One region of the Neopoerus faecalis genome, then DNA from elsewhere that is predicted to be linked to it. Evidence: a T-box and tRNA genes for the amino acid it is inferred to sense, from the RefSeq annotation. Region 1 holds a T-box; the other holds one or more tRNA genes.
The links. The T-box of region 1 lies ahead of PY311_RS03805 (valine--tRNA ligase). A T-box ahead of a tRNA ligase gene usually reads a tRNA of that ligase, here a tRNA-Val.
Positions count from the first base shown of each region.

Region 2: it has a tRNA-Val gene. The T-box ahead of PY311_RS03805 (valine--tRNA ligase) is inferred to sense a tRNA for this amino acid. The anticodon was not compared.

Region 1 is NZ_JARFXX010000002.1:262,214-275,106, forward strand. Features, by position in the region: gene PY311_RS03740 (coenzyme F420-0:L-glutamate ligase) at 1-1,000, shown strand, start outside; gene PY311_RS03745 (Arc family DNA-binding protein) at 1,076-1,240, opposite strand; gene PY311_RS03750 (hypothetical protein) at 1,356-1,517, shown strand; gene PY311_RS03755 (hypothetical protein) at 1,555-1,932, opposite strand; gene PY311_RS03760 (hypothetical protein) at 1,925-2,500, opposite strand; gene PY311_RS03765 (hypothetical protein) at 2,519-2,776, opposite strand; gene nth (endonuclease III) at 2,871-3,509, opposite strand; gene PY311_RS03775 (replication-associated recombination protein A) at 3,640-4,905, shown strand; gene PY311_RS03780 (S1 RNA-binding domain-containing protein) at 4,889-5,821, opposite strand; gene PY311_RS03785 (DUF951 domain-containing protein) at 5,893-6,102, shown strand; gene PY311_RS03790 (cytidylate kinase-like family protein) at 6,302-6,901, shown strand; partial or broken gene PY311_RS03795 (sigma-E processing peptidase SpoIIGA) at 7,203-7,919, shown strand; gene sigE (RNA polymerase sporulation sigma factor SigE) at 8,041-8,736, shown strand; T-box leader at 8,783-8,997, shown strand; gene PY311_RS03805 (valine--tRNA ligase) at 9,061-11,703, shown strand; gene PY311_RS03810 (MogA/MoaB family molybdenum cofactor biosynthesis protein) at 11,820-12,299, shown strand; gene proB (glutamate 5-kinase) at 12,331-12,893, shown strand, end outside.
Region 2 is NZ_JARFXX010000002.1:54,811-66,045, reverse strand. Features, by position in the region: gene PY311_RS02630 (helix-turn-helix transcriptional regulator) at 137-322, shown strand; gene PY311_RS02625 (replisome organizer) at 324-1,022, shown strand; gene PY311_RS02620 (replicative DNA helicase) at 1,026-2,282, shown strand; gene PY311_RS02615 (hypothetical protein) at 2,276-2,446, shown strand; gene PY311_RS02610 (hypothetical protein) at 2,474-2,677, shown strand; partial or broken gene PY311_RS12770 (hypothetical protein) at 2,670-2,960, shown strand; gene PY311_RS02600 (hypothetical protein) at 3,081-3,308, shown strand; gene PY311_RS02595 (hypothetical protein) at 3,312-3,470, shown strand; gene PY311_RS02590 (RepB family protein) at 4,561-4,755, opposite strand; gene PY311_RS02585 (hypothetical protein) at 5,091-5,318, shown strand; gene PY311_RS02580 (hypothetical protein) at 5,391-5,561, shown strand; gene PY311_RS02575 (hypothetical protein) at 5,859-6,332, shown strand; gene PY311_RS02570 (hypothetical protein) at 6,376-6,621, shown strand; gene PY311_RS02565 (hypothetical protein) at 7,841-8,341, shown strand; gene PY311_RS02560 (hypothetical protein) at 8,379-8,945, opposite strand; tRNA gene PY311_RS02555 (tRNA-Pro) at 9,004-9,079, shown strand; tRNA gene PY311_RS02550 (tRNA-Val) at 9,307-9,380, shown strand; gene PY311_RS02545 (ATP-binding protein) at 9,619-11,235, shown strand, end outside.

The DNA.
Region 1 (12,893 bases):
TGATATTGCCGCCGACGTCCGCGCCAAGCTGGGCGGTGAGACCGTGGGTGTCATTTTCCCCATCCTCAGCCGCAACCGCTTTGCCATCTGCCTGCGGGGCATTGCCAAGGGCGCAAAGAAGATCGTCCTTATGCTCAGCTACCCCTCCGATGAGGTAGGCAACCATCTTATTGACCCGGACCTCATGGACGAGAAGGGCGTGGACCCCTACCGGGATGTGCTGACGCTGGAGCAGTACAGGGAGCTGTTCGGCTACACCGTGCACCCCTTCACTGGTGTGGACTATGTGGCCTATTACATGGACCTGATTCGGGACTGCGGCGCCGAGGTGGAGGTGGTGTTTGCCAATGACGCCAAGGCCATCCTGCCCTATACGAAGAACATCATCAACTGCGACATCCATACCCGCAAGCGCACCAAGCGCCGCCTGCTGGCCGCCGGTGCGGAGAAGGTCTATTCTCTGGACGAGCTTCTCACCGCGCCTGTCAATGGCAGCGGCTATAATGAGAAATACGGCCTTCTTGGCACCAATAAGGCTACCGAGGATACGGTGAAGCTGTTCCCTCGGGATTGTCAGGGGCTTGTGGAGGCCATTGCCAAGAAGCTCTATGACGCCACCGGCAAGCACGTGGAGGTCATGGTTTACGGCGACGGAGCCTTCAAGGACCCTGTGGGCAAGATCTGGGAGCTGGCGGACCCCGTGGTGTCTCCCGCTTATACCGCGGGGCTGGAGGGCACGCCCAACGAACTGAAGCTGAAGTATCTGGCAGACAATGACTTCGCCGCCCTCAACGGCGAGGAGCTGCGCCAGGCCATCAAGGGCCGCATCGCCGCTAAGGACGGAAGTTCTCTGGTGGGCAACATGGTCTCCGAGGGCACAACCCCCCGCCGCCTGACGGACCTCATCGGCTCTTTGTGCGATCTGACCTCCGGCTCCGGCGATAAGGGCACCCCCATCGTCTACATTCAGGGCTATTTCGATAACTATACCAACGATTGATTTTCTGAAATACGAAAGCAGCAAAGCCGCCCATTGGGCGGCTTTGCTGCTTTATTGAATGTGTATTTACCGGAATCACTGCCATTCGATTTTTCCGTTTTTTGCTTCGTAGTCTGCCACGGCATTTCGAATCAAAATCAGGATTTGACTGTTGGCGGAGCGGCCCTCATAATCCGCCACGATATGCAGTTTGTGCAGCAGTTCCTCATCAATGCGAATGGAAAGACTTTTGATGGCCATAAAAGCACCTCTTAGTAGATATGTTTTATATTTACATTAGGCTCACTTTGGCTTATAATGCTTCGTATAGATATAAAATATATCTAAAATATGTTCTTTTTTAGGAGGCACTCTTATGACGGACTACAAGACCATGTACTTGCATTTGTTCAACCGCGTGTCAGATGCCGTAAGTGCGCTGGAGGCCATGAACTTCGGACAGGCAAAGGCGCTTTTGATTTGTGCACAGCAGGAGGCGGAGGAACGCTATTTAGAGCAGGGGAAAGCGGATAAATAACCGGGAGGGCGGCAGCCCTCCCGGACATTCGTTGTATTTACAAAATCAGCAGCAGGCCCAGCGCTACCAGAAGCTCCTCGTCCGCCTTTTCACGGAACAGAAAGTACAGCAGGCCCAGCAAGAGCAGGTCTCCGGCGTCCACACGGTCCAGATGAAGCTGGTCCAGCACCCGCCGCAGATACCCGGCGATACCCTCCGTGCCGCCGGAAAAGGGCGGAAAGGTGAAGGGGAGTTGCCCGCCGGGGGCGGATGGCTGCGGTCCATCGGGGCGAGGCCGTTCCTGTTCTTTATTGGGCGGCGTATTGGGCGGTGCACCGCCCTGCGGCGGGGGAGGCCCCGGCCCCCGGGCAGGGGCCTCCGGCTCCGTGACCCGTGTATAGCTTCCATCATCCTGACGGATATAGCGGTTATACATGGTCCTCCCCCTTCAGCAGAAACTTTTTTCCCACCCGGAACAGGCGGGCCAACTGTAAGGCCCGTTCCACCTTTTCCTGCCGCTCCGGCTTCAGATAAGGCCGCAGGGCGAACAGCAGGCGGCGGGCGTTGCTATCCCGGTCGCCGCCTAACTCTCGGAGAATCGGCAAAAGGGAAGCAATGGTTTTCGGGTCGATGCTCCCAAGGCCGGAAAGAAAGCTGAGGTCCGGCCCACCGGGGGGCGGGGCCGCGTTGGGCGGCGCACCCCAGCCGCCGTTTCCACTATTCTGCCCCGGATTTTGCCCCGGCGCCGCACTGAAGAAATTTTCGGGTGGGGGAGGGCCGCCGCTCCGGGGTGCGCTCCATGCTCCGGCAGGGGTATTCTGCTCCGGCGAAGGCTGCTGGGGCGCCGCCTGATAGGGCTGCTGCAGGGGCGGTGTATTGGGCGGCGGTGTGCCGCCGCTGGTCTGCCCCTCGCCGCCCATGAGGGATTGGGCCATTTTCATGATCTGGTCCATGGCCTCCGGGTTGGAGAGGAGGCTGTTGAGCTTATCGTCAAACTCCGCCACGGGGCCGGACCTCCTTTCCTACAGCTCTACGCTCCGGCTGATGCGTTCCATCAGCGCCGCGCCCTCCGGGCTTTGGGCTACCCGGCCTACCAGCTCCGCCATTACGTTGGTGTCTCCCCGCATGGCAGCCTGCACCGCCCGCTGGAGACCGGCGCCGTTGTCCGGCCGGGTCAGGGTCTGCATCAGCGTCTGTCCGTCCCGGGACTGCATAAGCCGCCGGAGGGCGGCGGGATCGGCCTTCAGCCGTTCCATCATCCGCTTGGTGTTTTCATCCATGGCTGTGTCCTCCCATGATCTCAGTCTCAGACCAATATATGATAGGCGCATAAAAAATGTGCCTGTGAACTTCACAGGCACATGGGGAATAAGATTATTTCCGCTTTTTCCCGGCGGCGCAGTCGGATCTCAGGGGACAGCCTTCGCATTTGGGGGACCGGGCGGTGCATACATCCCGGCCGAAGAGCACCATCCGGTGACAAAATGACCCGGATTCCGCCGGGGGAATGGCCCGGCGGAGCTGCTGCTCCACTTTTACCGGGTCCTTGGAGCCGTCCGTGATTCCCAGCCGCCCGGTGATGCGGATGCAGTGAGTGTCGCAGACGTAGGAGGGCTGTCCGTAAACGTCCCCCAAAATCAGATTGGCGGTCTTGCGGCCCACGCCGGACAGGGAGGTGAGGTCCTCCATATTGTCCGGCACCCTGCCGTCGAAGCGCTCGATAAGCTGCTGGGCGCAGGAGACCAGATCCCGGGCCTTGCCGTTATAGAACCCGCAGGAGTGGATATATTCTCCCACCTCCTTAGGGTCCGCCTCCGCGAAAGATTTTAGCGTTGGGAAGCGGGCGAACAGCGCCGGAGTCACCAAATTCACCCGGGCGTCCGTGCACTGGGCGGAGAGGCGCACGGCAAACAGCAGCTCGTAATCCTTTTCATATTGCAAAGAGCACAGCCCTTCCGGGTACAGCTCCTTCAGCTTTTCTATGATTCGCAGGGTAGACGCCTTATACCGCATGACCTGCCTCCTGTACGTGTTTTTTTCATCTTATCACAAATTCCGGGAAAATACCAGAAAAAATGCCATAGCAATTTCCGGCAGGCTGTGATATAATCATCTATCAGTAATTCGGAGAGGAGGGAATGCCATGCACCGGCCCTTGGCGGACGAGATTCGCCCGAAATCGCTGGACGAGGTGGTGGGCCAGCGTCATCTTCTGGCCCCCGGCGGGGTGCTGCGGCGGCTCATTGATGCCGGAACGGATGCCAACATGGTGTTCTACGGCCCCTCCGGCACCGGCAAGACCACCGTGGCCAATATCATCGCGGAAAGGACCAACAAGACCCTCTACCGGCTCAATGCCACAACGGCCTCCTTGCAGGACGTCAAGGACATCATCGCCGATGTGGGGACGCTGCTGGCTCCCGGCGGTATTTTGCTGTATCTGGACGAGATTCAGTATTTCAACAAAAAGCAGCAGCAAAGTCTTCTGGAATTTATGGAGAACGGGTCGCTGACCCTGATTGCCTCCACCACGGAAAACCCATTTTTCTACGTATATAACGCGCTGCTTTCCCGCAGCAGCGTGTTTGAGTTCAAGCCTGTCCCGGCGGAGGAGATTCGCCCCGCCGTGCTCCGGGCGCTGGAGATCATGAGAGGCCGCACGGCGCTGCCGCTGCGGTGGGAGGACGGTGTGCCGGAGCGCATCGCGCAGGGCTGCGGCGGCGATGTGCGGAAATCCATCAATGCCGTGGAGCTATTGTGCGAGGCGGCGGTGTCGGTAGACGGAGGGCTGCTGCTGACAGAGGCGGACGCGGAAGCGCTGGCCCAGCGCAGCGCCATGCGCTATGACCGGGGCGGCGACGCCATGTATGACGCCGCCTCCGCCCTCCACAAGTCCCTCCGGGGCAGCGACCCGGACGCGGCGCTGCACTATCTATCCCGTTTTTTAGAGGCCGGGGACCTCATCACCCCCTGCCGGCGGCTGCTGTGCGCCGCCAGCGAGGATGTGGGACTGGCCTACCCGCAGGCCATTTCCATTGTGAAGTCCTGTGTGGATACGGCCATGCAGTTGGGACTGCCGGAGGCGCAGCTCCCCTTGGCGCAGGCGGCGGTGCTCATTGCCACCGCGCCGAAATCCAACAGCGTTTCCGCCGGTATTATGGCGGCGTGGGCGGACGTCAGGGCTGGCCGCAGCGGCGATGTGCCCCGGGAATTGCAGAACGTCCACGCCGACTCCGCCGGTCTGGAGCGGGAGCAGGGGTATAGGTACCCCCATAACTATGGCCACCATTGGGTGCGGCAGCAATACCTGCCCGACGCCATCAAAAACGCCCATTATTATGACTACGGCGACAACAAGAACGAACAGGCCGCCAAAGCATACTGGGACAAAATCAAGGGACCTGGGTAAACACGGTCTCTGCGGCCTCCCCCTCAAAATTTGCCGGGGAATAGACCCAGCGCTCCAGCACGCCGTCGGTGATCCAGTACCGCAGCGGCTCCGGCACCGGAAGGGGCGGCAGCCGCTCGATGACCTGCAGCTTTACCTTCATCCGTTCCGGGCGGAGGGAGCGAATGTTCACCGAGACCGCGTCCCCCTCGTGAAGATCGTCCCGCCGGTCCGTCAGGCCGGAGAGGTTGGGAGTCAGCTCAATAAAGGCACCGTAGTCCTGTATGCCGCGGACGATGCCCTGCACGGTGTCCCCCGGCGCAAACAGACTGGCGTTTTCCAGCCATGTCCCCAGCAGCTCCCGGTGGGTCAGGGTGATTCGGTGGGACGCGCGGTCAAGGCTCTTGACCACGGCGAGGATTTTCTGCCCTATCTGGAACCGCTCCCGGGGATGGCGGATGCGGGCGGCGGAGATGTACGCCGTAGGCAGCAGCGCCACAATGCCCCGGCCAATGTCCACAAAGGCGCCGAAGGGCTCCATGCCAACAATTCGGCCGGTGACAACGGAGCCGGGGCGCAGCAGTGCCTCAAGTGCCGTGATGGCGTCCTCCTGCGCCTGCTTGCGGGACAGCAGCGCCACCGGCGCGCCCTTGGCGTCGGCGGAGAGGTCCGTCACGGTGAAACACACCGGCTTTCCCACACGGGAGAGCACGGCAATATCCCTCCCCGCGCCGGTGATCCATGGGGCGGTGACTTCCTCCCGGGGCATCCGGGCAGTGACGCTCCCAAATTGGAAGTGGAGGCACAGCGCCGCGTCGCACCGCAGCGCCGCGGCCTCTAAAACAGCGCCGCTGCTTTGAGCGTCCCGAAGGGCGGACAGCGTGAGAGGAACGGGGGCTGACAGCCCCTCGGGAGGATAGAGCTTGTTTTCCGGCATAGTAAATCATCCTTTACCATTTGATGCTTTAGCCTATGCAGCTTTGCAGGCACTGTGACAGGAGGAATCGTATGGATCTGCATATTAAGGACATTGTGGAGCTGAAAAAGACTCACCCTTGCGGCTCGAAGCAATGGGAGCTGACCCGGGTGGGAATGGATATTAAGCTGAGGTGCCTCGGCTGCGGCCACGAGCTGATGCTGCCGCGGTCCCGCGTGGAGAAAAGCATTAAAAAAATCATACCGGCCGCGGAGCGCGGCGAAGGAGGAACTGCGAAATGACCCCGAAAAAGACCCGCATCATTGCCCTGATCTTAGTGGGCGTGCTGATTTTCGGCCTGGCCGCCACCGGCCTGAGCGCACTGCTGCTATAAGAGGGTAGTAAATAGCTCGACGAAATACCGTTGCTTCTCTTGCTGAAGTATGCTAAAATGACCGTAGAAAAGCCGCCGGACCTCGGCGGAGATAAGGAGCGTGTACCATGAACAGAATCATTACCATCAGCCGGGAATACGGCGCGGGCGGACACTCCATCGGCCGGCGTGTAGCGGAGGAACTGGGAATCCCCTTCTATGACCGGGATATCGTCAAACAGACGGTGAAGGCCAGCGGCTATGATCTGGACATGGTGGAGCACGATGAGGAGGATGTGACCCGGACGGGCTTTTTCCTCAAGAGTCTCTGCTCTGTTTCTGACGCCTCGTTTTCCGATACGCAGGACGCCATCCATGAGGTGCAGAGCACGGTAATTTTGCATCTTGCCAAGGAGGGGCCGTGCGTGATTTTAGGCCGTTGCGCCGATGAGATTCTGCGGAAAGCGGACATCAAAAGCATGAATGTGTTCATCCGGGCGGACGCGGCCCACCGGGCAGCGCGGGTGCGGGAGCTCACCGGCTGCACCGACCCGGCGGAAATTCAGAAAATCATCGCACGGCGGGACGAGAGCCGCCACACCTATTACGCCCACTACACCGGCAAAAAGTGGGGTGACAGCCGGAACTATGACCTTGTGCTGGACAGCGGCACGCTGGGCTATGACCTCTGCATCCGGCTCATTACCGAGGCCGCACGGGCGGAATAACTGAATAAAGAACTAACTACGGCGGACAGCTTTTGCTGTCCGCCGTCAGCGTGTCGAAAAAGTCTTTTCTCCCCGCTGAACAAGTTTTCAGAACTTCATAAAAGTTCTGAAAACTAAGGATTTCAATGGCGCAGGACACCCTTCTTGGGTTTCCCGCGCACACCCTTCCTTACCGTTGCGGAGGATTTACCACTTTATCGACAGTCTCACGGCGGACAGCTTTTGCTGTCCGCCGTTTCCTTTTGCGACGTATTTCCCGGCGGAGGCGGGCTATAATGACCATGAGAGAGGGGGGAGCGGCATGACGGTGGTGTATTTGGACAGCGTATTTTTGTTCAACGCGCTGCTTGACTATCTGCTGGTCCTCTCTGCCGCCCGGCTGGCGGGGCTGACGCTCCGGCGGGGACGATACATTCTCTGTGGGCTTTTAGGCGGTGCGTATGCCGCCGCTGTGTTTTTACCGGGAGGTGCATTTTTGACCGCCGCGCCGGTGAAGGCGGCGGCGGGGGTACTGCTGGCACTGGCGGCCTTCGGCGGGGAGCGGCATTTCTGGCGGCTGACACTGTTGACCTTCGCCATCGCCTGCGCGCTGGCGGGAAGCGTTCTGGCGCTGGGACTGCTGGCAGGACAGAACATCCCCAATGCCCGGGGTGTGTTCTATACGAATGTGGACAGCAGAACGCTGCTGGTGTCGGCGGCGGGGGTGTACCTTGTGCTGACGGTGCTGTTCCGGGCGGCGGCGTCCCACGGCCTCCGGGGTGAACGGCTGGCGGTCACGGTGATGCTTTTGGGAAAGACCGCGTCCTTCACGGCGCTGCGGGATACCGGCAGCGGCCTGCGGGACAGCACCGGCACCCCGATTCTGACGGTGGAGCGGCGCTGCCTTCCCCAGCTTCCAAGAGAGCTGGAGCGGCTCCCGGCAGCAGAGGCGCTGCCGCTGCTGCGGCGGCTGGAACCGGCGCTTTGCCCGCAGCTTCTGCCGGTGCGGACAGCGGCGGGCGGGGGCCTGCTGCTCACCGTGCAGTGCGACTGGGCGGACATTGACGGACAGCGCCGCCCCGGCGTGCGAATCGCCCTGACGGACGCGGAGCTGGGGGACGGATATACCGCCCTATGGGGTGGAGAAGGGAGAAAACGCCATGCTCATGTGGCTTCGGAGACTGCTGGACCGTCTGGGTCTGCTGCCGAAACAGGACGTCCACTATATCGGCGGCAGCGATACGCTGCCCCCGCCCCTGACCCGGGAGCGGGAGGCGGAGCTGCTGGCGCGGCTGAGCGACGAGGACGCCCGGCAGGAGGTCATTGAACATAATCTGCGGCTGGTGGTGTACATCGCCCGCCGGTTTGAAAATACCGGCGTGAATATCGAGGACCTCATTTCCATCGGTACCATCGGGCTCATCAAGGCGGTAGGTACCTACCGCACGGATAAGAATATCAAGCTGGCTACCTACGCCTCCCGGTGCATTGAAAATGAAATTCTGATGTATCTTCGGAAGAACGCGGGCCGCAGGGCGGAGGTCTCCTTTGACGAGCCGCTGAACACGGACTATGACGGAAACGAGCTGCTGCTCTCCGATGTGCTGGGGACGGAGGCGGACACCGTGATGCGTCCCATTGAGGACGATGTGGATCTGAGCCTGCTGGCGGCGGCGCTGGACACCCTCACTCCCCGGGAGCGGGAGATCATCACGCTGCGCTTCGGCCTCGGCGGGCGGCGGGAGCAGACGCAGAAGGAGGTGGCCGACCAGATGGGAATTTCCCAGAGCTACATTTCCCGGCTGGAAAAGCGCATTATCCAGCGGCTGAAGAAGGAAATTCTGCGGCTGTCCTGAGCCTTGATATTGACTTTGCCCTGGTTCGGTGGTATAATGCCGACAATCAAACGCAAGGATGCGGAGCAGTAGCGGCCAGGGACAGTCAAGAGAGAGGGCGGTTGGGTGCAAGCCCCCCTGAACCGGCAGTGAAGTCGCCGCGGAGCGGCCGGACCGAACAGGAGAGTAAGCCCGGACGGAGACATCCCGTTAAAAGGTCGAGTGTCACGCGGAAATGCGTGAAATTCAGGTGGTACCACGGACTGTTTGTTCGCCCTGAGCCTTTTTGGCTCAGGGCTTTTTTATTTGAAAGTCGGAAATACCGTGAAATAAAGGAGAATCAACATGAACAAAGAACTGCCGAAGGTGTATGAGCCCCAGCAGGTGGAGTCCCGCATTTATCAGATGTGGGAGGACCATGACTGCTTCAAGGGCGTGGAGGACCCGGAGAAGAAGCCCTTCTCCATCGTCATGCCGCCCCCCAACGTCACCGGCCAGCTTCACATGGGTCACGCGCTGGACTGCACCTTACAGGATATCCTGACCCGCTTCAAGCGGATGCAGGGCTACGCCGCGCTGTGGCTCCCCGGCACCGACCACGCCGGCATCGCCACCCAGATCAAGGTGGAAGAAGAGCTGCGCGTCAAGGAGGGCAAGACCCGCTATGACCTGGGCCGGGAGAAGTTCCTGGAGCGGGTCTGGAAGTGGAAGGAGGAATACGGCAACCGCATCGTCCAGCAGCAGAAGAAGATGGGCGTATCCTGCGACTGGAGCCGCGCCCGCTTTACTATGGACGAGGGCTGCTCCAAGGCCGTGCGGGAGACGTTCTGCGAGCTCTATGACAAGGGTCTCATCTATAAGGGCAGCCGCATCATCAACTGGTGCCCCCATTGCGTCACGGCTCTCTCTGACGCCGAGGTGGAGTATGTGGACAAGCCCGGCCACCTGTGGTATATCCGCTATCCTTTGGCAGACGGCTCCGGCGACATTGTGGTGGCTACTACCCGTCCCGAGACCATGATGGGCGATACCGGCGTGGCTGTGAACCCCAATGACGAGAAGTTCAAGCACCTCATCGGCAAAAAGTGCATTCTGCCCATCATGAACCGGGAGATTCCCATTGTGGGCGATGAATACTGCGAGATCGGCTTTGGCACCGGCGCCGTGAAGATGACCCCTGCCCATGACCCCAATGACTTTGAGGTGGGCCTGCGGCACAATCTGGAGGTCATCCGGGTCATTGCCGACGATGGTAGAATCAACGAAAACGGCGGCCCCTACAATGGTATGGACCGTTACGAGTGCCGCAAGGCCATCGTGAAGGATCTGGAGGAGCAGGGCTATCTGGTGAAGGTAGAGCCTTACAACCATAACGTGGGCACCTGCTACCGCTGCCATAACGATGTGGAGCCTCTGATCTCCGCCCAGTGGTTCGTGAAGATGGAGCCTTTGGCCAAGGAGGCCCTGCGGGTGGTGAACGAGGGCGAGGTAAAGTTTGTCCCCGAGCGCTTCTCCAAGACCTACACCAACTGGATGGAAAACTGCCATGACTGGTGCATTTCCCGCCAGCTCTGGTGGGGCCACCAGATTCCCGCGTGGACCTGCGATGACTGCGGCCACATCAACGTGAAGCGGGAGGACCCCACGGTCTGTGAAAAGTGCGGCAGCACCCATCTGACCCGTGAGGAGGATGTGCTGGATACGTGGTTCTCCTCCGCCCTGTGGCCTTTCTCCACGCTGGGCTGGCCGGAGCAGACCGCTGACCTGAACTACTGGTACCCCACCTCCGTCATGGTGACGGGCTATGACATCATCTTCTTCTGGGTGGCCCGGATGATCTTCTCCGGCTGCGAGCAGATGAAGAAAATTCCCTTCCACACCGTTTTGATTCACGGCCTTGTCCGGGATGATAAGGGCCGCAAGATGTCCAAGTCCCTCGGCAACGGCATCGACCCCCTGGAAATGGCGGAGAAATACGGCGCGGACGCTCTGCGATTCAACCTCATCACCGGCAACTCCCCCGGCAACGATACCCGGTTCTACACCGAAAAGTGCGAGGCCATGCGGAACTTTGCCAATAAGATCTGGAACGCCAGCCGCTTCGTGATGATGAACCTGACCATCGACCATTACGCCCTGCCCGATGCCGACAAGCTGGAGCGGGAGGACAAGTGGGTCCTCAGCAAGCTGAACCGGCTTGTGAAGGAGGTCACCGAGAATCTGGACAGCTATGAGATCGGCGTGGCCTCCGCCAAGGTCTATGACTTCATCTGGGACACCTACTGCGACTGGTATATCGAGCTGACCAAGACCCGCCTGAACGGCACGGACGAGGCCGCCAAGCTCACAGCGCAGAATGTGCTGTGCTATGTGCTGGTGACGCTTTTGAAGCTGCTGCACCCCTTCATGCCCTTCATCACGGAGGAGATCTATCAGGCGCTTCCCAAGTGTGACGGTGCCTCTGACATTCTGATGATGGCCCAGTGGCCGGAGTATACTGAGGCCCTGAATTTCCCGGCAGAGGAAAACGCCATGGAGGCCGTCATGGACCTCATCCGGGCTATTCGCGCCCGTCGGGCCGAGATGAACGTGCCCCCCTCCAAGAAGGCGGAGCTGCGAATCGTCACCGGCCAGCCGGAGGCGTACCGGCAGGGCCTCCATTTTATCCAGCGCCTTGCCTATGCCAGCGAGGTGGCGTTCCCGGAGTCCGCGCCGGCGGATGTGACCGGCCTTGTCAGCGTGGTGACCCATGACGCCACCGCCTACCTGCCCCTCAGCGAGCTGGTGGACCTTGCGGCGGAGCGGGAGCGCATTGCCAAGGAGCTTGAAAAGGCGAAAAACGGCCTGCGTATCACCGAGGGCAAGCTCTCCAACGAGAAGTTTGTGGCCCACGCCCCCGAAAACGTGGTAAACGCGGAGCGGGAGAAGGTCACTAAGTACAAGGAGCTCATTGCCAAGCTGGAGGAATCTGCCAAGGCCATGGCATAATTCCCGAAAAGGCAATCAAATCCCCCGGCGCTTTTGGCGTCCGGGGGATTTTTCCGCCCTTGACGGATGAATGTCCGGGGTATAAAATCAAACCAAATCAAAAGGGAGGTGCCGGAATGGAATATCAGGCGGCAGTTATCACCGTCAGCGACGGGTGCAGCGCCGGGACACGGACGGACACCAGCGGCCCTGCGGTGCGGGCCATGCTGGAGGGGGCCGGGTATCGGGTTCTCCACACGGCTGTTGTGCCGGACGATAAGCTGACCATCAGCCGGGAGCTGTGCCGCTGCGCCGATGAGCTGGGATGCGATTTGGTGCTTACCACCGGCGGCACCGGCCTTTCGTCCCGGGATGTGACCCCGGAGGCCACCCGGGCGGTGGTGCACCGGGAAATTCCGGCCATCCCGCAGACCATGCTGTATGCAAGCCTTGCCATCACGCCCCGGGCCATGCTGTCCCGGGCCGCGGCGGGGACGCGGGGGAGCTGCCTCATCATCAATCTGCCGGGGTCGGAAAAGGCGGCAAGGGAAAATTTAGCGGCGGTGCTGGACACGCTGGGCCACGCGCTGGAGATGCTGCGCGGCGGCGGACACTGAGCCGCGCCAAATACGAAAAGAGGAAAATGCAATGCGAATCGTAGTCAAGGTCGGCACCTCCACGCTGGCCCACCCCACGGGGCGGCAGAACATTCAGCGGATGGAGCGGCTGTGCAAGGTTTTAAGCGATCTGAAAAACGCGGGCCATGAGGTGATTTTAGTTTCCTCCGGCGCTATTGCCATGGGCGTCGGCAAGCTGAACCTGCCGGGGCGTCCGGCGGATATGCCTACGAAGCAGGCGGCGGCTGCCATCGGCCAGTGCGAGCTGATGTATTTCTATGACAAGCTGTTCACCGAATACAATCATACGGTGGCCCAGTTGCTCATCACCGCGCCGGACATCGCCGAGGGCGGTGTCCGCAAGGAAAATTTCCATAATACACTGGAACGGCTGCTGGATTTGGGGGCGCTGCCGGTCATCAATGAAAACGATACCATCTCCACGGATGAAATCGTCATCGGGGACAACGACACCCTCTCCGCCACGGTGGCGGCCACTGTCCGGGCGGAGCTGCTGATTCTGCTGTCGGACATTGACGGACTGTATGACAGCGACCCCCATAAAAACCCGGACGCCAAGCTCATTTCCGTGGT
Region 2 (11,235 bases), 210 kb from region 1:
TAAAACTCTGGCAAATCGCTGAAGCTCTGGGAATTGCAGACTGCAGCTTTTCCCGGAAGCTCCGACGTGAACTCTCCCCAGAGGAAAAAGACCGCATCTTACAAATTATCAAGGAGCTTTCAAAGGAGGCAGAGCGATGACACCGGCTGAACCCGTGGCGGTTAATATGACGCAAGCCGCGCAGCTTTTAGGGGTATCAAGGCCCACTCTCTACCGACTTGCCAAGGTGCCGGGCTTTCCCGTTGTTCATCTCGGCGGCTGTACGCGGGTGCTGGTGGATGATCTGCGGGCATGGGCGCGGCAGCAGGCGCAGGAGGAATAAAATGGCGAAGCGGAGAATGTTCTCGCTGGATGTGGTTGACACGGATGTATTTCTCGACCTCCCAGCCAGTTCACAGAGTTTGTACTTTCATCTTGGTATGAGGGCTGATGATGACGGATTTGTGTCATCTCCTAAAAGGATTACAGCAATGGTTAATGCTTCTGGGGATGACTTAAAATTACTGATTGCGAAAGGCTTTATTATCCCGTTCGAAGCTGGCGTATGCGTAATCCGGGATTGGAAGGTAAATAATTACATCCAAAGTGACCGCTATGCGCCATCAATTTACATTGAAGAAAAACAGCATTTGTCTTGTGAAAAAAACGGTCGATATAGTTACTCGGATACACCGTGTATACAAAATGTTTCCAAAGCGGATACACAGGACAGGAGAGAAAAGGGAAGAGGAAGGAAGAGTAATGGGGCGGCTACGCCGCCACGCGCGAAGCGCTTCACCCCGCCCACGTTAGCAGAGGTTCAAGCCTATGTGGCTGAACGCCATTCAGCGGTGGACCCGCAAGGCTTTATCGACTTTTACGAGGCGAAGGGTTGGATGGTTGGCAAGACCCCCATGCGAAGTTGGCAAGCGGCTTGCCGAAATGCGGAGAACTGGGATAGGTGGAGACATGATGCGAAACAGTCAAATTCTGAGCAGCCCGCTCCACAGTTTGACCCGGTAACCGAAACATGGCGGAGGTAGCACATGGAAAATGTTTTGAATGAGTACGGCGTGATCGGCTCCCTGCTGATCGATGCCACGCTATTCCCGGAGGCTTCCGGGCTGTCCGAAGATGATTTTACACTTGTCCCGCTCCGTGAGGTATTCCGGGCCATGCGGCGGCAGTTCGCAGAAAACGGCAGCTTTGACGCGCTCACCGTTCGGGCAGAAGCGGGGCAGCATTGCCCGGAGGTGACGGACAAGCTTCTGCTGGAATCAATGGAAATTACACCCACCACCGCCAACCTTACCGTCTATGTGTCCGCCGTCAAGGAAGCTTTTTTGAGCCGGAAGCTGGCAGTGCTGGGAAACGAGCTGGTTTCCTCTGGCCGTACCCCCGCCGAGGCATTAAGCCATGCACGGACGGTCATCCAGGAACTTGCAGAGGACGGCGGGGCCGGAGAAGCAACGACCGTTGCCGACGCTCTGAATGCCCTCTGTGACCGGGTCGAGCGTCAGGCTGAGGGGAAAGCCCCCTGCGTTCCCTCTGGCCTTGCCGGATTGGACAAACTGCTGGGCGGCGGTTACATCAACGGTGGGTTACATATCATCGGCGCAAGGCCCGCTGTCGGCAAATCCGCCCTTGCCTTGCAAATCGCACTGAACGCCGCCAAAACTGGGACGAGGGTTGTCTATGCCTCGCTTGAGATGACCTCTGAGGACTGCTCCGCCCGTCTGGTGGGCAATCTGGGCGGCGGTTCTGCGGCTCGGTTCATGTTCGGCGGAACGTTGGAGGAAGAAGAATACAAGCGGTTTGCAAGCGGGATGTCTCAGCTTTCCAAGCTGCCCATCGTATTTAACCGCCATTCCGGGATGAACGTCCGGCAGATTGAAGCCCTGTGTTTCCGGGAAAAGCCGGGTCTGCTGGTGGTCGATCACTTGGGGCTGCTGGAACCACCGGAAAAACGCCTATCGCTCTATGAATCTACCACCCGGAACAGCCGTGCGCTCAAGTTGCTGGCTATGCGGCTGAATATCCCCGTGCTGTGCCTTTGTCAACTGAACCGGGCCGCTGCCTCTGACCGCTCCGGTGAGTTCCGGGCTACCATGGCCAATCTCAGGGAGAGCGGAGCCATCGAACAGGATGCAGATACTGTGTGCCTGCTGCACGATCCGCCCTGCGAGAGCAGCGGAGCGGGAACACCGTCTCTGCTGGAGCTGTGGCTTGACAAGAATCGACGCGGGCCATGCGGTCATGTCGATGCAACCTTCTACAAGGCGACCGGGAGGATCGTATGCTAACTCTCGAACAAGCCTGCACCATTCTGCGAGGCACAAAGCCAAAGCGCCGCAAGCGTGATCGCTACCGCCAGAGGGACGGTCTACAGCATCGCTTTGCGCCCCTGCTGGATGTGTCAGACCGTGACAAATTTGAACAGAAGCTCAACGATTATTTCCGGCTGTGAGCCGGTCAGAACAGAAAGGACAACATTATGAACGGAAATAAAATTCTTCAGATCATTCCCGCCCCCGCCAATTTGCTATGGGGGTTCGACGGCCATGTTTCCCACCCGGTAGTCTGCCTTGCTCTTGTGGAGCTGAGCAGCGGAGACAGGGAAATCCATGCTATGGGGCTGACCAACTGCGAGATCATCGAAGATTTGAGTGAGGCCGGGGCAATCCTGATGAATGAGTGAAAGCAGGAGATCGGTGACAAGCGGAAGAATGTCACAGCGCAAGGGTGCGGCGGGGGAACGGGAGCTTACAGATCACCTCCGCCGCGCCGGGTATCCCGTTTCGTGGGGCGGGAACAGGACATACGGGACTGTGCCTGATGTGTTTGGCCTACCCGGTATCCACATTGAGTGCAAGCGCGTGGAGCAGTTGAACATAGCAAAGGCAATAGAGCAAGCTGTACGGGACGCAGAACGGTTTCAGGATGGTTCCCCGGCAGTGTTCCACCGCAAGAATAAAGCCCCATGGCTCGTTACCATGAGGCTTACCGACTGGCTTTCCCTGTATGCCGCCGCACAAGATCACAACGCGCACGCGCGTTTTTTTATACATCCCTTATCCGATTTTTCTATGAAAGGAGCCACTATGAACGTTTGGGACACCGAGAAGCCGGTTACCGTCAACACCGGCAAGAACATCATCGAATATTTCCGGGAGGGCCGGAAGCTGAGCGTATGCAAGCCGAACTGGATAGACAAGGACGGAAACGAAAAGCGGGGCAAAACAGTCATCCTTGATTTGGACGCTGTGGCAAGCACCTCCGCCGCCATCAAACTTTTGGAAACCGTACTCACTGCCGTAAAGGGGAGATAAGCTATGCCCAGAAAGAAAACAGAACCCGAAGTAAAAGAAACGGTGACGCTCTCCGTAGAGGTCAGCCAAACAGTCTACGAGCAGATTTGCAGAACCGTAGAGGTCTGCGGCTTTGAGAGTGTTGAGGACTGGCTGATGGATGCTATCGCGGATAAAATTTGAAAAAAGGCCTCCCAAAATGGGAGGTCTTTTACTATGCCAAGTGGAGAAGCCGTCAGGAACGGCCATAAATGCCCGTAAAAGCGAAGATGGGCACTTTCTGGTGTGTGTTGTATATTCCGATGGGAAGGGCGCGTTCAAAGGCCGTTTAAAGGCGCTTTGCGTGGCACTCACAAAAGGAGCCTGAATGAAGTTTCCGGCCCTGACGTAGGTCCAGCACCTACCGCGACGGAAACTCATTCAAGCCCTGCTGACAAGACCGTGCCAATCCAACCAGCCTTGCCACCAATGGTGACGCTGGGACACAATCTCAGCTATTTCTCACAACGCGGGCGTTCAACATGGAGGACACCTCCCCGCAACTTACGGTCAAACCGGTTCCCGCGTCTGTGAGGGTCCGATAACATCCGGGGCCAGCTTGGTAGGTCCGTAACCTACGGCTTCCCCGAATGTATCAGACGTTTGCGAAGCAGTCCCCACAAATGCTGACGCAGGTCCAGCACCTGCCGCAAATGTGGGAAACGGCTCCGTAAGGGTATGCATCCCCTCATTGCGTATTTTAGCATAGCGGTCTGCGTTTGTGAAGCCCATAGATAGTCTTTTATAATTTTCGCGCTGCGGACACACAAAACCCCCCGCCCCTTTTTCCCCTACCCCAGTCCAGAAATGGGGCAAGGGGATGCGTGGAATATGTCCTATACCACGAGGAAGAGACACACCCTGTTTTTCCGCTACCCCCCTACCCTCCACCATCCGGCCTCCATCTCTGGTCTCCTGAGCCGCCAGACAGAGAAGCCCCGGCCCTGAGCGGCTTGATCGCCCCCAGGCACAAACAAGAAAAGGCCGGGGCCAGCGTGTAATCAGTGATTTGGCTATATCCAAAGTTATCTCGGCGAATCGGATGGGAACGTTCTCTGCGCAAAAAACAACGAGGACATTCACCAGCTTCTTTCCAACGGGGTACAATTCCCCAAGGCGATGGCTGACGATATCCTCGCTAAAAACAGTGTATCACAGGATGACGCAAAAAACAACCAGGGCATTCTCTCTGAAATCCCGGCAGGCACATAGAGTACAATCCCGACCTTCTGCATTATTCCGCATCTTCTTTTTCACCTATGCACTCAAGAACATAATTTCGCAGAACTGCATTAGATGTTTTCCCCTTGCTGGAACAGTATTCCTTGAATTTATCAGCCTGCTCTTTCTTTACCCTGCAAGCTAAACTTGAAATATTTTCGCGCTGGTATTTAGCTGATGCTCTTTTTTGAGCTTCTGTTGCCGCCAAAATATCATCTCCTTTTAAGAGATAGTATAGCAGAAAGCTATGTGTTTAACTATATATATTCTGTATAAAATATATGGTTAATATTGTAGATTTTGTCTATTGATATATGGTTAATCATATAGTATCATATAATCACAGCAAGGGAACAAACGAAAACAGTTGAGACACCGGCAATCGTTGAAGCCTGACACCGAGATCACGGACAAGGGCGGAACGGTATAGGGAATGGGAAGCAGAGAGGCCACAGCCCTAATGACCACCGCCGCCGGAGTTCCCCAACGTACCTTGACAATCGAATATCGGCACCGTATAATGAATGCATGAGGTGGTAAACGATGACCAATGAAGAGAAGATCCTGCAACTGCTGGAATCTCAGCAAGCAGAACTCCGCAAAATCAATTCCAGACTGAACGGAGTAGAATCTAAGATCGATGGAATAGAGGCCAGATTGGATAGGCTAGAAGAAAATTCCGAAATCACACGGGACGGCGTAAACGCTCTGATTGAGTGGGCCGAGGATGTCAGTAATGCAATCCGTTTCCCGCTCCCCAAGCTCAAGTAAATAGATCTGATTACATACATGGCGGTGCCGATATTCGGTGCCGCTTTTATTTTATCTTGGGAGGTAAAGAACATGAGTTCACAGGAATTAGAAAGCAAGTGCCGGGAGCTGCGGCAGCTCCAAGCCCTGATCGATGAAGCACAGGCAGAGGCTGATGCCATCCGGGACGCAATCAAGGCCGCTATGGGCGCTTCTGAGAGCATGAACGCCGGGGAGTATAAAATCTCACATGGAAGAGCGTGACCAGCGCCAGAATCGACACCAGCGCCCTTAAAAAGGCTCTGCCGGATGTGGCGGAGCGGTTCACCAAAGAAACCACCGTGCGCCGCTTCTCCGTAGCATGATGGGAGTGATCGCCGCCGTTGCCGGGGCTATCCAGATAGCAAGCTGGGTGATAGCCCTTCTGGATGCAATAGAAAAGCCCTCTGTACCACCGCCGTCCAAAGCAAGGCACAGAGAGCCGTAACCACCAACCACCACAGGGAGGTTGATACCCTGATTGTATCAGCCTCCCGCCAAGAAAGCAAGGAGGATTTCACAATGAATAGAACCGAGTATATCCAGCAGAGAACCGCCATTGATGAAGCTGCCCGGAAGATTGCCCTTGACCTGATCCGTGAGCAGTTCCCGGATGTGGAGTGGACGCCATCCGGTCAGTGCAAGCTCTGGCAGAACGGCACTCTTGCCCGACTTCACCCCGCCTATGATGAAAGTGTCCCGTGCGGAGGAGGAATGTTCGAGGTTAACTTTCTCACCGGCTCCGTACTCTACGCAGGCGCGGACTTTTCCAAAATGACCACCGCCGCCCGCATTGACCCCGATGCCTATACAGTGGAACACCGTGGGGAAACAGTGGTGTTCACCGTCTGGCGCGGGACCGAAGCCGCCGTAATACGCTTTGAACGTGAAGCCTATACCGGCAGCATTGCTTTCCGGGCGATCCGCGAGGATGAACAGGGAGCCTTTATAAAGCTGGGTTCAAAAACAGTACGCAAGAGCGGAGAGGGCGCATGAGCGCCCCTCCCTAACAGTCACAAGGATAAATGGAGGATTTACTATGGAAAAAATCACAATGGACGAAGTTCAAATCAAACTGGAACAGATCGAAGCCAGCTTGCAGCTCACTTTAGAGGGGATGTGCGAGGATTTTGCCGCAGTCCGGAACAGCACCGGCGAAAACGCCAAATTCCTGTCTCTAAGCGCCTGCCGACGAACCAACACCGTTTATGCCCCCGCCCTTGACTTGATTTGCGATGCCCTTGCCGCACTGGAAACCAGTGTCAATGAAGCTGTAAAACAATAAAGGAACGCCTATAAACACGGGCAAAATTATGATTATATCATACAAAAATCTTTCAAGAAATTGCTTATGCACTGGCAATGAGAAAGCATTTGTGGGAGGATATAACCAGTCAGGGGAAGCTGCAACACATCGCGCGAGGACAAGAAAACGGCACATTTTATCAGCAATCACGACAAAGCAAAAGAGGGCGGCCACCATGGTCAACGATTTTTACTATGACAATCTGGAACAGATCCTCGCCTTTACCGGTGGGCGACAGCTTCTGAACTGGCTGACATTCGGAAATTCACCGGCATGAAGGATCTGCGCACCATTCAGCACCATTTCCCTTTGCAGAAGGGCGGGTACATCTCCGCCGCCACCTTTGCCCGCCAGCTCTGCGGAGGAAAAAAGCAATCCCGGGTATAAGAAAAGCCTCGGAATGATCCAAGGCTTGACAGGACTTGAGAATTTGCTATAATGAAAACAGAAAGGGCGCTGCGACAAGCGGTCAGCCTTTACGTTCTATTTCTTGCGAAATGACCGCTCGGGCAAGGGGCGGTCATTTTCTCTTGCAAATCTGAATAATCAGACCAGCAAAACCAATCAGTACCAAACAAAGCTGAAACAGCTCTGAATATGTAACCATTGGCATCACCTCCCTTCCGGGAAGTGCTGACCGCCTGCCGTTCGTGCAGCGCCTATCGACAGGATAACATGGGAACCATCAAAAAGCAACGCTGTTTTCTACCCCTTAGTTTACCCCTTACAGATTTTATAACGTGATACAGCATTTTACACACAAACCCGCAAAGCACTGAAAACACACGGTTTTTGAGATGCGCTGATACAGCATTTTACACTACCCAGCCAGTTCAAATCCGGGTGTCACCTCCATAAAGAGTTACCGGTATAGATGCGTCTGGCGTAAAGCTAGGCGCATCAACCGTTTCCGGTCTTTTTTGAGCCCGGATTTCTTCTTTTGAACCATAGATTTTTATAGCGCTTTTGGAGCGACTGACGTGATTCGAACTGGGGCATATCCGAATTGCGACAGTTTTTCACCACCAGCGCCCTTTTAGAGAAGATTTTTCTCTCGAAAAAAGTGGCATCATCGCGGAAAAAAGATCACAAATTTTTGGGCGTCGTTTGTTGGCTTTGACCAGCCAAAAAAGCGGCGCCCTTTTTCATTTCCCGACAACAAAAAGGGCGTCTCTGTCGCATCTCCGGCAGGGGCAGCGTGCTGTACCGGCAGGAGCGTGCCGCCCCCGGTGCGCAGGCTGCGCTGCAAAGCGTAATCGACACCGCCAAAATGACTTCGGAATACATGGCGATTCTGGAAACCGCCCCGCGGCTCAAAGCCGGCGGACTGGATGGCGACTACCGCAGCCTCGCTGACTTTGGCGGCACGGTGCTGGCGGGCCACCCCACCGAGCGCGGCGTCCAGTTTGTGACTTGGGAGTGGAACTACGACCGAGAGGGCGTCCATCGCGGGCATTATTTCCAGAACGACTACGATGCCGCCAAACGCGATTTCACCGTGCGCAGCGGGCTTGTTCCAAAAGACGCCCTTTTTGAGCCAGAGCAGCTTGCGCAGATCTACCACGCACTGTCGTTCGTCCGTGAACAGGACGAAACTCTATCCTTCGGACGGGATCAGGAACTGGCGGAGCTCATGGACCAGATTGGCGGACTGCTGCCCCCGAATGCGCCGCGGCAGCGGGATAGCCTTCAAATATAATATCTTAGAAGTGGAGGTCGAAAGCAGCAATGAAAGCCTATAAAAAAACGGGTGGCTCGCTCACGTCCAAGACATTGAGACGGGAGAGGTCATTCAGGATGGAACGCCTGTGAGTCAGGTGAATATGAACCACATGGACGAAGGCATTTTCACAAACCGTGAAGCGTTCATTCTCCACGAGGCTCAGATCGCCGACGCGCAGAAAGAGATTACCGTCGGCATTTTTAAGCGTAATAATATTCAACTCGTAATTATTAGCAGCGGTGCCAGTGATAATCACATTGAGCTTGGCTTGGCGATGGTGGTATCGGCGTTCACCTTTGCTGCATTCATAATCTTCATCATCAATATCATCTCCGGCAATTTTCGCTTGACTTTCCACCAGATTTCGGTAGAATAAAAATAGTGTGCAGCTAAATTTTTTATTGAACGCTGAATAGCCGGGATTAGCGCAGTTGGTAGCGCGCTTGCTTTGGGAGTGCCGTGGCGGTATCCGGGACGGGGCAGGGCGAAACGCCGCAAAGCCTTGCGACACAGGCGATAGCAGGTTTTTCCCGGTTGCTGAAAACGGCACAAAAGCAGCTTTGACCACAGGAATGACCACAGACAGAAAAATCTTTGATTTTCTCCCCCACCGTGATATAATGGCAGAAATTAAATATCCGGGTATAGCGAAGTTGGTATCGCGCCTGGTTTGGGACCAGGAGACCGTGCGTTCGAGCCGCACTACTCGGACCAAAACCCCTCTGAAATCAACGATTTCAGAGGGGTTTTTCTTATTCTTTGTCTATTGCGGCGCAATTTCTGAGTTACTCTCTACAGCAAAACCGTCCGCTTTCGGTAGTAAATCCTGTCGGAAGCACTTTTAATATACAGAAGTCCATCCCACACAAAAGCCTTCCATCAAACATTTTTCCCTCTTGCAGTATTAATTTGACTGTGTTATAATTTTAATATTCCAATTAGCCGTATTAGCTTAGTTGGATAGAGCGCCTCCTTGACTAAGAGGTAGACGGGGGTTCGAGTCCCCCATACGATCATTTTAAGCTGTTGCTTTTTATATTTGTATTCAACTCCTCTTTTGGTCTTTTTTGATTCCAAAAGAGGAGTTATTTTATGTCAGCAATAATTCGAGTGTAAAGCGGCCAAAAAGCCGCACGGCACTCGATTTGGAAAACTTTAATGATGGAAACTGTAAATGACATAGGGCGTTTTCCTATGACACTCGTCCAAGTAACCAATCAAAGCAATTCTATCAGCAAGGAGGTTGCTACCATATGAGACCGTTTTCAATCAATATACGCGGTCGCGTAAAAAACTTTAATCTTCCTAAAAATCAGCCACTTGTGCCGCTTTTTGAGGCTATCGTGAATGCAATTCATGCCATTGGTGAGCGGAAATCCACCGATCCATCTTTTGAAGGCCAAATAATTATCAGAATTCTTCGTGATGGACAGTTTGTACTCGATGGCACTGGTGAATTGCCCCAAATTCAGTCCTTCGAAATTATTGATAATGGAATTGGATTCAATGAAGCAAATATTGCTTCGTTTATGGAATCGGACTCAACATACAAAGCCCAAATTGGCGGCAAGGGTGTCGGACGGTTTTCTTGGCTGATTGCATTCGAAAAAGCTGAGATAGAGAGTGTCTATTCCGAGGAAGATGAATATGTAAAACGATCCTTTGATTTCTCCATTTCTAATTCTGGCATCAATGATACCCTCACCGACTGCACCGGGTATAATGATAATCAAACGACAGTCAGATTGCTCAATTACATTAAACCGTATGCCGATAATGTTCCTAAACGCAGTATTACCATTGCTATGCGGATAATCCAGCATTGTCTTGTATATTTTATTTCTGATGATTGTCCCCAAATCATCCTGCAGGATATTGATGAAACTCATAACTTAAATCATATATTTAAGGAGAAAATTCGATCTGAAGCTAACAGCAAGACTATTGTCTTGAATGATGAAACCTTTGAGTTGCTCCATGTAAAAGCCGAAGAGTCCACTATCAACGGCAACAAATTATATTTGTGTGCACATAACCGCTTAGTAGAAACAAAAGAACTGGATAAGTATATTACCGATCTTGATCGACAAATCTTCGAAAAAAGTGGATTCTGGTATGTTGGTGTTTTGAGAGGGCATTACCTCGATGAGGCCGTTGATATGAACAGGCTTTCCTTTAACATTCCTGACGGTGGCCCATTAGATAGCATGGCAAACATGATTACTATGGATCAGATCATGCGAGCGGTTGTCGTCGAAGTAAATGAATTTCTTAAAGACTACCTTCAGCCTATTGCCACAGAAAAAATTCGAAGAATAACAGATTATGTAACGCATCGGGCCCCACAGTTTCGTCATCTGTTGAAATACACACCTGAGGCAATTGCGAAAATCAAGCCTAATTTAAGTGAGGATAAATTGGATGATGAACTACATCGTATAAAAAGAGAGTTCGATAGAACAACAGCCAAAGAAAATACTCAGCTTCTCGATGAACTGAATAAAGGTGTAATCAGTTCAGACGAGTACATACAGAAATTTGGATTGCAAATCGAAAAAATAAATAGCGCTAATGGGGCCGCATTAGCCGAATATGTTGCTCACCGCAAGGTTATCCTCGACTTGATGGAGTTTGCAATACGTCAAAATGATGATGGGCATTTTCAAAAAGAGAGTTTTCTCCATAATATCATTTATCCAATGAGAACAACCTCTGCGGATACTCCTTATAGCAATCATAATTTGTGGTTGCTGGATGAGAAGCTCGCCTATTGCAGTTATATTTCCTCCGATATTCCGTTTAATAACAATCCGAAAGAAGACCGAACAGACATAATGATCTTGGATTCTCCAGTCGCTGTTTCTGATGAA